Regions from separate parts of the Pseudomonas sp. LBUM1676 genome, predicted to be linked through region 1. Evidence: predicted binding sites of a transcription regulator. Region 1 holds the regulator's gene; each other region holds the start of a gene.
What was found. The regulator FliA, encoded in region 1, starts transcription of late flagellar genes. The targets are predictions, from matches to a motif close to CTAAAGTTTNNNNNNNNNNNGCCGNTAA.

Region 1 (4,513 bases):
GCCCTGGATTACAAGCTGTCGGCGCTGGCCCCGCGGGTGCCGAACATGGAACTCGAGGACGAGCTGCGCAAGACCCAGTCGCGGATCGTCACCGCCCAGGCCGAACTGAGCCTGCGCAGCGAAGGCGAGAGCGACAATGCGACCAATCGCCAGTTGTTTGCCGGCCTGCCATTGACCGCCGCCGAACCGCTGATCGAGCCGACTTACACCGAACCCCAGCGTCCTGCGCCAGCGCCTGCCGCGGCAGCAGCAGGGGGTGTCGACCCGCGTGCGTTCGACTCGATGCGTTTCGAACTCAACAGCTTGCGTGAACTGATGGAAGTGCAGCTTGGCTCCCTGGCCTGGAATCAGCTGCAAGGCAGCCGTCCGGCCCAGGCCAACCTCTGGCGGCGCCTGCAACGCATCGGCCTGTCCGGCCCGCTGTCGCGGGATCTGCTGGCCATGATCACTGACATTGAAGAACCTCGTCAGGCCTGGCGCATGTTGCTGGCGCACCTGGCGCGGATGATCTCCACACCGGAAATCGAACCCCTGGAAGAGGGCGGGGTGATTGCCATGGTCGGCCCTGCCGGCATGGGCAAGACCACCACCCTGGCCAAGCTCGCGGCCCGTTACGTGCTCAAGTACGGCGCGCAGAACATCGCGCTGGTGAGCATGGACAGCTACCGTATCGGTGCCCAGGAACAACTCAAGACTCTGGGCCGCATCCTCAATGTCCCGGTGACGCACGTCGACCCGGGGCAGTCGCTGGTGCAGGCGCTGGATCCCTTGCTGCGCAAGCGCGTGGTGCTGATCGATACCGCCGGCCTTCAAGCCAGCGATCCGGCACTGCGCATGCAGCTCGAAAGCCTCGCCGGGCGAGGCATCAAATCCAGGAACTATCTGGTCCTGGCCACCACCAGCCAGAAACAGGTGCTGACCGCCGCTTATCACAGTTACAAGCGTTGCGGCCTCGCTGGCTGCATCCTGACTAAACTGGATGAAACGGCAAGCCTGGGCGAGGTGTTGAGCCTGGCCATCAGCCATGATTTGCCGGTGGCTTACCTGACCGATGGCCCGCGGATTCCGGATGATTTGCATCTGCCGCGTCGCCATCAGCTGGTCAGCCGCGCGGTCAGCGTGCAAATGCAGGAAGAACCCAGCGAGGAAGCCATGGCTGATATGTTCGCCGATATTTATCACAGCCCGACCAAACAGGTCGGCTGAGGTAGCAATGAATCGTTTTTGTACCTACATCGATGGTCTGCCATGCATTGTTCCGTTTGTGAACGCGCAGCCAGTAATGTGGCCTCCGTCTATGCAAGACAAGGTAATGAAATAACATGGGCAGCATGCATCCTGTACAGGTGATCGCGGTGACCGGCGGCAAAGGTGGCGTCGGCAAAACTAACGTGTCAGTGAATTTGTCCCTGGCCCTGGCGGAGCTCGGCCGGCGCGTCATGCTGCTGGACGCCGATCTGGGGCTGGCGAACGTCGACGTCCTGCTGGGACTGACACCCAAACGTACCCTGGCCGACGTGATCGAAGGCCGTTGTGAGCTGCGCGACGTACTGTTGCAGGGCCCCGGCGGCATCCGCATCGTTCCGGCCGCTTCCGGCACCCAGAGCATGGTGCATCTGAGCCCGGCGCAACACGCCGGCCTGATCCAGGCCTTCAGCGATATCGGCGATAACCTCGACGTATTGGTGATCGACACCGCCGCGGGCATTGGTGACTCGGTCGTCAGTTTCGTTCGTGCCGCGCAAGAAGTCCTGCTGGTGGTCTGCGACGAACCGACCTCGATCACGGACGCCTACGCCCTGATCAAGTTGCTGAATCGCGATTACGGCATGAACCGCTTCCGCGTCCTGGCCAACATGGCCCAGAGCCCGCAGGAAGGTCGCAACCTGTTCGCCAAGTTGACCAAGGTCACCGATCGCTTCCTCGACGTCGCCTTGCAATACGTCGGTGCGGTGCCGTACGACGAAAGCGTGCGCAAGGCCGTGCAAAAGCAGCGCGCCGTGTATGAAGCATTCCCGCGTTCCAAGTGTTCGCTGGCGTTCAAGGCGATTGCGCAGAAGGTCGATACCTGGCCGCTGCCTGCCAATCCTCGCGGGCACCTTGAGTTTTTCGTGGAGCGCCTCGTGCAACAAACGGCAGGACCGGTGCTATGACAGCCAGTGGCTATAACCTCTACAAAACGTCGGCCCGTGATTCGCAGTACGAGCTGATCGAGCGTTACGCGCCACTGGTAAAACGCATTGCCTATCACTTGCTGGCGCGTCTGCCGGCCAGTGTCCAGGTCGAAGACCTGATCCAGGCCGGGATGATCGGCCTGCTCGAAGTCTCGACCAAGTACGACGCCAGCAAAGGCGCCAGTTTTGAAACGTACGCGGGCATCCGGATCCGCGGCGCGATGCTCGATGAAGTGCGCAAGGGGGACTGGGCGCCACGTTCGGTCCACCGCAATACCCGGATGGTCAGCGACGCCATTCGCTCGATTGAAGCTAAAACCGGTCGCGACGCTAAAGATCACGAAGTTGCGGCCGAACTCCAATTGAGTCTCGACGATTATTACGGGATTTTGAACGATACCCTGGGCAGCCGGTTATTCAGTTTCGACGATCTGTTGCAGGACGGCGAACACGAAGGGCTGCACGAGGATGGCGCGAGTGCACATCCGGAGCCGTCGCGCGACCTGGAAGATGAACGCTTCCAGGCGGCGCTGGCGGACGCGATCGCCAATTTGCCGGAGCGTGAGCGACTGGTGTTGGCGCTGTACTACGACGAAGAGCTGAATCTCAAGGAAATCGGCGAGGTCCTGGGGGTCAGCGAATCCCGGGTCAGCCAGTTACACAGCCAGTGCGCGGCCCGTTTGCGGGGGCGTTTGGGGGAGTGGCGAGCGCGCTGAAGGCAGTGTGGGGACACTGCGAACGTGGCTGGTGTGGGGTTGAACCGCGCCGGTCGCGATCTGTTGTGCTCCAGACAGTCATCGAGTGCATCGCCGGATTGATTGAAATGGCGCGTCCAGGTGCTGGGCGCGTTTAAGACTGCTTGGAGGTCGAATTGGACAAGAACATGAAAATCCTCATCGTTGATGACTTCTCAACGATGCGGCGGATCATAAAAAACCTGTTGCGTGACCTCGGGTTCACCAACACGGTCGAGGCGGATGATGGCACTACTGCCATTCCGATGCTCAACAGCGGCAGCATCGACTTTCTGGTCACTGACTGGAACATGCCTGGCATGACCGGCATCGATCTGCTGCGTCACGTACGCGCCGATGAAAAGCTCAAGCACCTGCCGGTGCTGATGGTGACCGCTGAAGCCAAGCGCGAGCAGATCATCGAAGCGGCCCAGGCCGGGGTCAACGGCTATGTGGTCAAACCCTTCACGGCCCAGGCGTTGAAAGAAAAAATCGAGAAGATTTTCGAACGCATTGGTTGAGCAACTGCGCCACGGGGGAGCTATGGAACAAAAAGAATGTTCACAGGGCGATTTCGAATCGACCCTGAAAAAACACGCGGTCGAATTGGTCGAAAGCCTGGAAAAAGGCAAGTTCGGCGACGCGGTGCAATTGATCCATGAGCTCAACCAGACCCGTGACCGCGGCCTGTATCAGGAAGTGGGCAAGCTCACCCGCGAGTTGCATAGCGCGATCGTCAATTTCCAGATTGACCCGCACATGCCGCAAGCGGAGGAAGTGTCCCAGATCACGGACGCCACCGAGCGCCTGGGCTACGTGGTCCGGCTGACCGAAGCCGCGGCCAACCGCACCATGGACCTGGTCGAGAACGCCACGCCGCTGGTCAACGGCCTGAGCAACGAAGCCCAGGCTTTGAGCACTGATTGGGGCCGGTTCATGCGTCGCGAAGTCGGGGCTGAAGAGTTCCGCGAACTGGCCCGCAGGGTCGACGGTTTTCTGACTCGCAGCAGTGCAGACAATCGCATTGTGTCGAGCAACCTCAACGACATTCTGCTCGCCCAGGACTACCAGGACCTCACCGGTCAGGTGATCAAGCGCGTGACCCAGCTGGTCACCGAAGTTGAAAGCAACCTGCTCAAGCTCGTGCTCATGGCCAGTCAGGTGGACCGCTTTGCGGGCATCGAACATGACCGTGAAGCGATGCGCGCAGAAAAAGATCCGCAAAAACATCTCTCTCAGGGTGAAGGTCCGCAGATTCATGCCGATAAAAGAGAAGACGTTGTGTCCGGTCAGGACGATGTGGACGATTTGCTTTCCAGCCTTGGATTTTAAGACCTGTTAGGAGCACCCCATTAATGAGCTTCGGCGCCGATGAAGAGATCCTTCAGGATTTCCTGGTTGAGGCCGGCGAGATTCTAGAGCTACTGTCCGAACAGCTGGTCGAGCTTGAAAGCCGACCGGATGATGCGGACTTGCTCAATGCAATTTTTCGCGGTTTTCACACTGTAAAAGGGGGCGCCGGCTTCCTCCAGCTCAACGAGCTGGTGGAGTGCTGTCACATCGCCGAGAACGTGTTCGACATCCTGCGCAAGGGTGAACGTCGCG
Region 2 (4,513 bases), 2.3 Mb from region 1:
CATGAGCCGGCGTAGCCTTTGACCCGCGGATAACCGAGGGATTTGGCCACCAGGTAGGTGAAGCCAGAGCGATGGTGAGTCTGGCAATGGGTAATCACTTCTTTGTCTTTGCTGATCCCGAGTTGCTCCAGGATCTGCGGCATGTCCGTGCGAATGCGCAGGTTGCGTGCCGGATCCATGCCCGCGGTCCATTCGAAATTGACCGCGCCGGGGATGTGCCCTGCCTTGGCCGCCAATACTTTCTCGCCGGAGTACTCCAGCGGGCCGCGGGCGTCCCAGATCGCCAGGTCAGCGGCACCGAGACGGCTTTGCAGGTACTCGCGGGTCGCGATGGGTTCGTCGCGCAAGGTCAGTGGGACCGGACCGCCGACCGCGGCCGGGACCTGGATCGACATGGGCATGCCTTCCGCCAGCCAGGCCTGCAGGCCGCCGTCGAGATAGTGGTAGTTGCCATGGCCGATGACATCCAGCAGCCAGATAAAGCGCCCGGCCCAGCCGCCGCCTTCGTCGTCATAGACCACGTAGACCGCATTGGGGTTGTGTCCCAGTTCGCCGAACAATGCTTCAAGCGCCGCGTGAGTCGGCAGCAAGCCTGGCGCCGGCGCCTGGCCTAGTTGCGTGCGCTTGGGGTCGACAAAGCGTGCGCCGGGAATATGCCCTTCGGTATAGCGGGCGCTGCTGGTCAGGTCCACCAGGATCAGTTCGCGGGACTCGAGACGGGCGAGCAGGTCGCTCGGCTCGATCACCAGGGTCAAGCCAGAGAAGTCAGACATGTGAGGTCTCCAGAGCACAAAGGGGTGGATTGTAGCGCAGCCTTCATTGGCCGCGGTGGCTAAAGCTGTGCAGGGCTTTTTCGATGCATTGCGCGGTTTTGCCGAAGGCTTGCACGCTGATTTCCGAGAACGGCCCGCCGCCCTGATCCGCCACCACAATCATGATCACCCGGCCGTTGTTGACCAGTGAGCGCAGTAGCAGGTGTTCGCCGCCGAACTGTGAGCGCAGGCTGGCGGGCAGGAGGGCCGAGAATTGCGCATTGTTGGCCGGGCTCAAGCGCACCTGCGCCTGTTGCGAGAGCAGGCGTTGCAGCACGGTGCTTTGGCTGACCGGAAAATTCAGGCCGGCGGCCTCCTTTGGCAGGCCGAAGGCCTGGTGCACCCGCAGAGTGGAGTGAGTGCGGTCGGCCATCAGAATCATCACCCGTCGCATGCCGCACGTGGCCAGCGCGTCTCGGGCGGCGGTGGTCAAGTGCATGGCATTGTTGAAGCGACTCGGCTCCATGAGCAATTCGGCGCATTGCCTGCGCCAGGTCACCAGGTCTTCGGCGGTCGGCGCCGGAGTAGGGGGCGGCGGCACACTCGCGTGAGCTCGCTTCATGCCAGGTGGCCAGATCAGTGCAACGGCGGGGTGCCACAGGCCTGGCATGGCGTGATGACGGGCGCTGTTGGCCGCCTGTTGGTGCAACTGCTGCTGCACTTCGTCCATCGGCAGGTGCAGGTAAAGGCTGGTCAGGTAGTGCCAGCGCTCAGCGTGCGGACTGTCCCAGGCCTGTTGCGCCGACAGTGCCAGGCCGTTGGCCAGCAACACTGTGTTGGCCGGTTGATTGAGCCAGCGGCGCAGGGTCGGATCGTCATCGAGGCGATTCTGCTGGCGCAACGGATGCTCACTGTCGCGAGCGATGCGCAGGACCTTGACCAGTTCCCGTTGTTCGTTGAGCAATAGCCGATAACCCTGCTGCACCCAGATCGGCAGGTGCCAGAGGTTCACCAGGGCCTGACAGATTTCCAGCAGGGATACGCCGAACAACTGCTTTTCGACTTTACGTGCCGATTCGCCTTTGTGGATAACTCGCCGCTCCCACTCTTCAAGCAAGTGCGGATGGGTCAACGCCATCGGCCACAACGGAGCGAGAAACAGCAAGCTGCCCCAATGGATGTCCTGCCACAGTCGCGCCAGGCGACTGGCGAAAAAACCGTTGGCCTGTAGGGTCGCGTGCTGGCTGATCATCTGCAGCTGGCGCAGGGCGACCGGGATCTTTGACAGCGGCTCGGCGGGCAAGCGGTCCAGCAGTTCTTCAGTGCGCTTGAGCCCGAGGCGATTGATCGCTACTTCAAGGTTTTCAGCGGGTGTGGCCATGCTGCCAAGGGCATGCCGGTTGGCTTCGCGAATCACGCTCAAGGCCAGGGCGGGGCTGTCCTGCATCAACTCGGCGATATCGCGCAACGAACTGCGGCGGTCGCGGATGGCCTTGCAGACCCGATCATGACTGGCTTGCGCAACGGGCAGGCGCACGTCATCGAGCAGCTTGACCCAGCTGTCGAGTGTGCTCGGTTCTGGCGTTGGAACGTTCGTTTCGTTAGCCATGAATGGACGCGATCATCGTCTGCATTACCTATGCCCGGAGCGGGCCAAATTGGCTTTTCGCCTGAACGGGCTATAGTCTGGCGCAGTTTTGCCGATAAGGAGAAGAAGAGATTTTTCAACTTCCGAATATGACCTTGAACCCGACTCAGTAAGTGCTCCCCAACCTATGGCTAAAATAATCGGCATCATCGTCGTATTCGCGAGCGTGCTCGGCGGATACGTGCTCTCCCACGGCAAAATTGCCGCCTTGATCCAGCCCTTTGAGGTGATGATTATCGGGGGGGCGGCCCTCGGTGCCTTCCTGCAGGCCAACCCCGCTTACATGACGATGCACGTGTTCAAGAAGTCCTTGAGCATGTTCAGCTCGCGCTTCACCCACACCTTCTACCTGGAGGTGCTGGGCCTGATCTACGAGATCCTCAACAAGAGCCGCCGCGAAGGCATGATGGCCATCGAAGGCGACATCGAAGATGCCGCTGCGAGCCCGATCTTCGCCAAGTACCCGGCGGTCCTGAAAGATGAACGCATGACGGCGTACATCTGTGATTACCTGCGCATCATGTCTTCCGGCAACATGGCACCCCATGAGCTGGAAGGCCTGTTCGATATGGAGTTGTACAGCCTCAAGGAAGATCTGGATCACCCCTCCCATGCAGTGAACGGCATCGCCGACGCCATGCCCGGCTTCGGTATCGTCGCGGCGGTATTGGGTATCGTGGTGACCATGGCGTCCCTGGGTGATGGCGATCAGCAATCCATCGGCCTGCACGTCGGTGCGGCGCTGGTCGGTACCTTCTTCGGTATTCTTGCCGCCTACGGTTTCTTCGGCCCGCTGGCCCACTCCCTGGCCCACGATGCCAAGGAAGAACTGAACGTCTACGAAGCCATCAAGGCCTCGCTGGTCGCCTCCGCTTCCGGCATGCCGCCATCGCTGGCGGTAGAGTTCGGCCGCAAGGTGCTGTACCCGGTGCACCGTCCCAGCTTCGCTGAGCTGGAACAAGCGGTTCGCGGTCGTTGAGTCATGGAAAATAACCAGCCGATAATCATCAAGCGCGTCAAGCGCATCGCCGGCGGGCATCACGGGGGCGCCTGGAAAATCGCCTTCGCCGACTTCGCGACGGCGATGATGGCGTTCTTCCTGGTGCTGTGGTTGCTGTCCAATGCGACGCCTGAGCAGAAGATCGCCATCGCCGGTTACTTCAAGGACCCGATCGGTTTTACCGAAAGCGGCACGCCCTACATCATCGACCTGGGTGGCTCACCGGCCCTGGCACCGGAGCAAACGCTCAATCCCGAGGAGAAATCCCAGCCTCAGCCGGACAAGATAACCGTTAATACCGAGCAGGCCGAAGGCGTGGCCGAGCAGGTCGAGCGGGAGCGACTGGAGCTGCTGCTGCAAGAGTTGCAGAACAAGGTTAATGAAAATCCTCAGTTGCAGAAATTCAAGGACCAGATCCTGTTCGAGATCACCCCCAACGGTTTGCGTATCCAGATCAGGGACGCGGAAAACCGGCCAATGTTTGACTCCGGCAGTGCTCGTCTGCAACCGTATTTCGAAGACATTTTGCTGGCCATGGCCGACACCATCAAGGCGGTGCCGAACAAGATCAGCATCAGCGGCCACACCGATGCCAAGCCCTATACCGGCGCCGGCGATTTCGGCAACTGGGAGCTCTCGGCCAACCGCGCGAACGCTGCCCGCCGTGCGTTGGTGGCCGGTAGTTACCCGGAGTCGCAAGTGGCGAGAGTCGTCGGCTATGCCTCCTCGGTACTGTTTGATCGGGATAACCCGTTCAACCCGGTCAATCGCCGTATCGACATCGTTGTGCTGACAAAGAAGGCCCAGGCCGCCATCGAAGGCGCACAAAGTGCCGATCCGGCGCCCATGCCGGGGCAGGGGGCTCCAGGCGAAGCGCCAGCCATACCGGCCGATCCGGATGCTTTGCCGGCGGATAAGCAACCGGTGCCGGCGCATGAGCTGCGCGAGCGTTTGAATCTGTTTGACGATGCGGCGCCGAAGCCGGGTGAGCCGCCCAAACCGTGACTCACAAAAAAAGCCGCGAGATGATCGCGGCTTTTTTTATGGGCTTTGCTGATCATTTTCGTGGCATCACGAAAATGATTGAGGCTACTTAATAGCTGCTATCCGACA
Region 3 (4,513 bases), 480 kb from region 1:
TACCGACAGCGACCTGGACAACCACTTCAACGGCTACGAATACGAAGTCGAACTGCGTGATGCCAAGAACGTCGAGTGGGACGTGGATCTGAACGCCGCCACTGGCGAAGTCCTGAAAAACAAAAAAGACGACTGATACACACATCAAAAAGCCGCACGACTTTCGGGTCCGTGCGGCTTTTTTGCATCTTGCGGCAGCCGATCCCCAACACCATCAATCAAGTGACGCCAACCTCGCGCCAGCCCGCTGGAACTCCTCGACACGCCTCGGCATCCTGCAGCGAGAACAACGTACATGGGTCAAACAGCGGCAGCAGACATCGCCACCATCGGTCGCATCGGCGCGGTGCCCGCCATTCTTCAGGTGATCCGCGAAATGACCGGCCAGCGCTTTGCCGCAGTGGCCCGCGTCACCGAAGATTCCCGCCGAGCAGGGCACGATCTTTACCTTCAGCCTGCCCACACCGAAGTGAACAGGTATTGAGCCACTGATCAGGCGCTCAAGCGCGCCGTCACCTCGTTCAGCTGCCCCGACAACCCGTGCAGATTGTGGCTGGCCGCTTCGGTACGCTGCACGTTGTCCAGGTTGGTACTGGCGATGCTGGTGATCTCGCTCAGGTTGCGCGAGATGTCTTCCGCCACCGAGGTCTGCTCTTCGGCGGCCGTGGCGATCTGGCGGTTCATGTCGCGAATGGCTTCCACAGCCTGGGTGATGCGTTCCAGCATGGCGCCTGCCTCGGTCACTTGCTGGACACTTTCCTCGCTGCGCGACTGGCCGCTTTCAATCGCCTGGGCTGCGTCCACCGCTCCGGTTTGCACGCTTTGTATAATCTGGTTGATCTCGATGATCGACGCCGCCGTCCGCTGGGCCAGGCTGCGCACTTCATCGGCCACCACGGCGAAACCACGCCCGGCCTCACCCGCGCGAGCCGCTTCGATAGCCGCGTTGAGCGCCAGCAGGTTAGTCTGCTCGGCGATGCCGCGAATCACTTCCAGCACTTTGCCGATGCGTCCGCTGTCGGTTTCCAGACGACGGATGACCGTGGCGGTGTTGGCGATTTCTCCGCGCATTTGGGTGATGGTGTGGATGGTGCCCTGCATGACTTTCTCGCCCTGCTGCGCGCTCTGGTCGGCATCGTCGGCGGCACGGGCGGCGTCGACGGCGTGGCGCGCGACTTCCTGCGCGGTGGCGGACATTTCGGTCATTGCCGTGGCCACCTGATCGGTACGGTTGAACTGCTCGTTGGTGCCACCGGCCATGAGGCTGGCGATCGCTTTGAGCTCACCGCTGGCGCTGTCCAGATCCTTGGCGCTGACCTGCAAACGGCTGAAGGTGTCGGCGAGAAAATCGCGAAGGGTATTGGCCGCAATCGCTAATTTGCCCAACTCATCCTGACGGTTGCTGGCCACACGCTCGGCAAACCTGCCCTGACTGAGTTGCGCCACGTACTCGATCAGCTTGCGGATCGGCACCACAAGGTTGCGGTTGATCAGCCACAGGCTCAACAGGCCGATCAACAGCCCCGAAGCGAGCATCACCACAATTCCCGACAGCACCGTCTGATCAGCGCTGGCACTGATCAGTTTCGACTGCTCGGCGCCCTGCTGGCGCAACTCGCTGACCAGTTCGCTCATTTGATCGCTGGTCGCACGGTCCACGCCCTTCACCGCAGTGTCACCCGCGGTTGGATCGGCACCGGCTGCCACGTACGCATCGCGCCCCTTCCGATACGCCGCGCCTAGCAGACGATGTTCCTCACGCAGACGTTCGATGCGGGTCTTGAGTTGCGGCTCGATGCCCTTCTGCCCGGCCAACTCCCCGAGGATGCCCTGTACATCGCGCTGACGGTCTTCGAATTGTTTCCAGTACTTTTCCAGGTCCGCCGGTTGTTTGCCGCGCAGCAGGACGTTTTTCCATTCCTGAACCTGCACCTTGAATTGCAAGTTGGCTTCATCGATCAATTGCGAAGTCTGCAACGGGCCTTCGATCAGCTTGGCGTAGCTCTGAACACCGCTGGACAGAAAGTGAAAGCAGGCCAGGGCGATCAACAACATTGCGAACAGACTGCCGCTCAGCAGGGCGAGAATTTGCGCTCTCAAGGACTTTTGCAAAAACATCGGAAGGTACTCGTGACAGGAGTGAGGTACGCCTTGGGTAAGACGTAAAGTAGTTGGGACATCCCTGTCTGCGACCTTGGCAGATGGCCGAAGGCGCGCAATCTAACCCAAGCGTAATCGGCGTGCCAGAGCGGTTCTTGAGATTAATTCGACCAATGGCAGAGCAATCGTCTGCGTTATTTAACTGTCACAAAACCGTCATCGCGGCTTGCGATGATGTGGCTCAAGGGAACCTGTGAAACCCGCGACAGGCGCCTCCTCGCAGCGAGCCTCCATGAACCACAGCATCGATCAAAGTCATCGCGACCCGGACCTGTTCGGTCTGCTGTACGGTTTCAGTTTCCGCCCCGGCGAACGCGGTCGGGAAATCGATTCGGCCAGGGCCTTGCAGTGCCTGGATCAGCCGGATGACAGCGACGAATTTCTCTGGCTGCACCTCAACCTCGCACATGCCGCGTGCGAGCGCTGGATGAAAAATCATCTGGAGTTGCCCGAAGAGTTTTTTGAAGCACTGCATGAAGGCTCGCGTTCGACGCGTATCGAGCACGTCGATTCGGCGCTGCTGGCGGTGGTCAACGATGTGGTGTTCAACCTCAGCAGCATGGTGTCGTCCGATGTGTCGACCCTGTGGGTCTGTGCTCGCAGCCGGCTGATCATCAGCGCGCGCCTGCAACCACTGCATTCGGTGGATAAATTGCGCTCGTCGGTGAAGGCCGGCGAGTGCTTTCGCTCGCCGCTGGAATTGCTGGTGCATTTACTGCGCGATCAGGGCGAAGTGCTGACGCAGATCGTGCGCAAGACCAGCCTCAGTGTCGACCAGATCGAAGATGAATTACTGTCCTCACGATTGTCGACCAATCGCGCGGAACTGGGCGCCAACCGCCGGGTGCTGGTGCGCCTGCAACGCCTGCTGGCGCTCGAACCGGGCTCGTTGCTGCGGTTGCTCAATCGGCCGCCGCAGTGGTTGCAGAAAGAGGACGTGAAGGAGTTGCGCAAATCCACCGAGGAGTTTGCGCTGATCATCAACGACCTCACGGCACTGGGGGAACGGATCAAGCTGTTGCAGGAAGAAATCGCCGCCAACCTCAATGAACAAAGTAACCGCACCTTGTTCACCCTGACCGTGGTCACGGTGCTGGCGCTGCCGATCAACATCATTGCCGGGTTCTTTGGCATGAACGTCGGTGGGGTACCGCTTTCCGGTGACCCTGAGGGGTTCTGGATCCTGGTGGCATTGGTCGCGACCTTTACCGTGATCGCCGGGCGCTGGGCGTTTCGCAAGCGGCAGGATTATTGAGTTCTCTGTAGGAGCGAGCGGCGCGGCGATCCGAGGAGCTGCCGCAGGCTGCGATCTTTACTTTTATCCATCGAAAGAAGTGCGCATTACCACCCGCTCACGCACCACGTCATACGCCCAGTGATAAACGTAGGTGTACGGCAGGAAAAACAGCAACACGCCAATGTCCAGCAGGAACGCTTGCCACAGGCTGATATTCAGCCACCAGGCTATCAGCGGCACGCCGACGGCGACCAGCCCGCCTTCGAACAGCAACGCATGTACCACGCGAAGCCAGGCGTTACGCACCAGGGCAAGACGCTTGAGCGCGCGGTCGAACAAGCCGTTGAAGATCACGTTCCAGGCCAGGGCCAACCCTGCGATTGCAATGGTCGCCACGCCCATTTCCAGCATCGGTTTGTCCATGACCCAGGCGAGCAACGGGGTGCAGATCAGCACCGCCAGCAGTTCGAAACCCATGGCCTGGAGAATACGTTCAGTGATGGATTTATTGGCGTTCATGGCCAGACTCCTTGAGTGACTGTGGTTGCCATGGTCTGTCATCACGCCGATACTTCATAATCAATAACCATCGATCAGGGCGATAGTTCATGGCCTCTCACGAAGTGCTGCTGGCGTTCGTCCAGGCGGCGACGCAAGGCTCGTTTTCCGCTGCGGCGCGCAAGCTGGGCCGCAGTCAGTCGACCATCAGCGCGGCGGTGGCCAGCCTGGAAATCGACCTGAACCTGACCTTGTTCGATCGCAGCAGTCGCAAGCCCGGTCTGACCCCGGCCGGGCACGTCGTGTTACAGCGGGCCGAAGAAATCCTGGCCGCCACCAGCCGCCTGGAAATGACCGCCAGCCAATTGGCCGAGGGGATCGAGGCGAAACTGACGGTGGCGCTGTCCGACACCTACCAGTCCGATCGCTTCGAAGCGGCGTTGAGTACCTTCGAACAGCGATATCCGGACCTGGAACTCGAATGCCTGATTGCCGAATGCGATGACCTGGTGGCGCTGGTGCAAAGCGGTCGAGCCCATGTCGCCTTCGCCGAGAGGCAAGACAGCTACCCGCCGGACCTGCTCAGCTCAACGGTGGACGAACGCACGGAAATCGCCC

Region 2: the regulator FliA is predicted to act here: its motif matches at 2,432-2,459, upstream of motA (flagellar motor stator protein MotA).
Region 3: the regulator FliA is predicted to act here: its motif matches at 2,233-2,260, upstream of ACA041_RS25540 (methyl-accepting chemotaxis protein).

What each region holds. Positions count from the first base shown of each region.
Region 1 is NZ_CP166777.1:5,051,475-5,055,987, reverse strand. It holds gene flhF (flagellar biosynthesis GTPase FlhF) at 1-1,206, shown strand, start outside; gene fleN (flagellar synthesis regulator FleN) at 1,323-2,153, shown strand; gene fliA (RNA polymerase sigma factor FliA) at 2,150-2,890, shown strand; gene ACA041_RS23285 (chemotaxis response regulator CheY) at 3,058-3,429, shown strand; gene ACA041_RS23280 (protein phosphatase CheZ) at 3,452-4,240, shown strand; gene ACA041_RS23275 (chemotaxis protein CheA) at 4,264-4,513, shown strand, end outside.
Region 2 is NZ_CP166777.1:519,539-524,051, forward strand. It holds gene rhdA (thiosulfate sulfurtransferase) at 1-773, opposite strand, end outside; gene ACA041_RS02365 (HDOD domain-containing protein) at 817-2,361, opposite strand; gene motA (flagellar motor stator protein MotA) at 2,528-3,379, shown strand; gene motB (flagellar motor protein MotB) at 3,383-4,405, shown strand; gene rsgA (small ribosomal subunit biogenesis GTPase RsgA) at 4,494-4,513, opposite strand, start outside.
Region 3 is NZ_CP166777.1:5,528,084-5,532,596, forward strand. It holds gene ACA041_RS25530 (PepSY domain-containing protein) at 1-136, shown strand, start outside; partial or broken gene ACA041_RS25535 (sensor histidine kinase) at 296-424, shown strand; gene ACA041_RS25540 (methyl-accepting chemotaxis protein) at 493-2,118, opposite strand; gene ACA041_RS25545 (transporter) at 2,393-3,415, shown strand; gene ACA041_RS25550 (multidrug/biocide efflux PACE transporter) at 3,479-3,916, opposite strand; gene ACA041_RS25555 (LysR family transcriptional regulator) at 4,006-4,513, shown strand, end outside.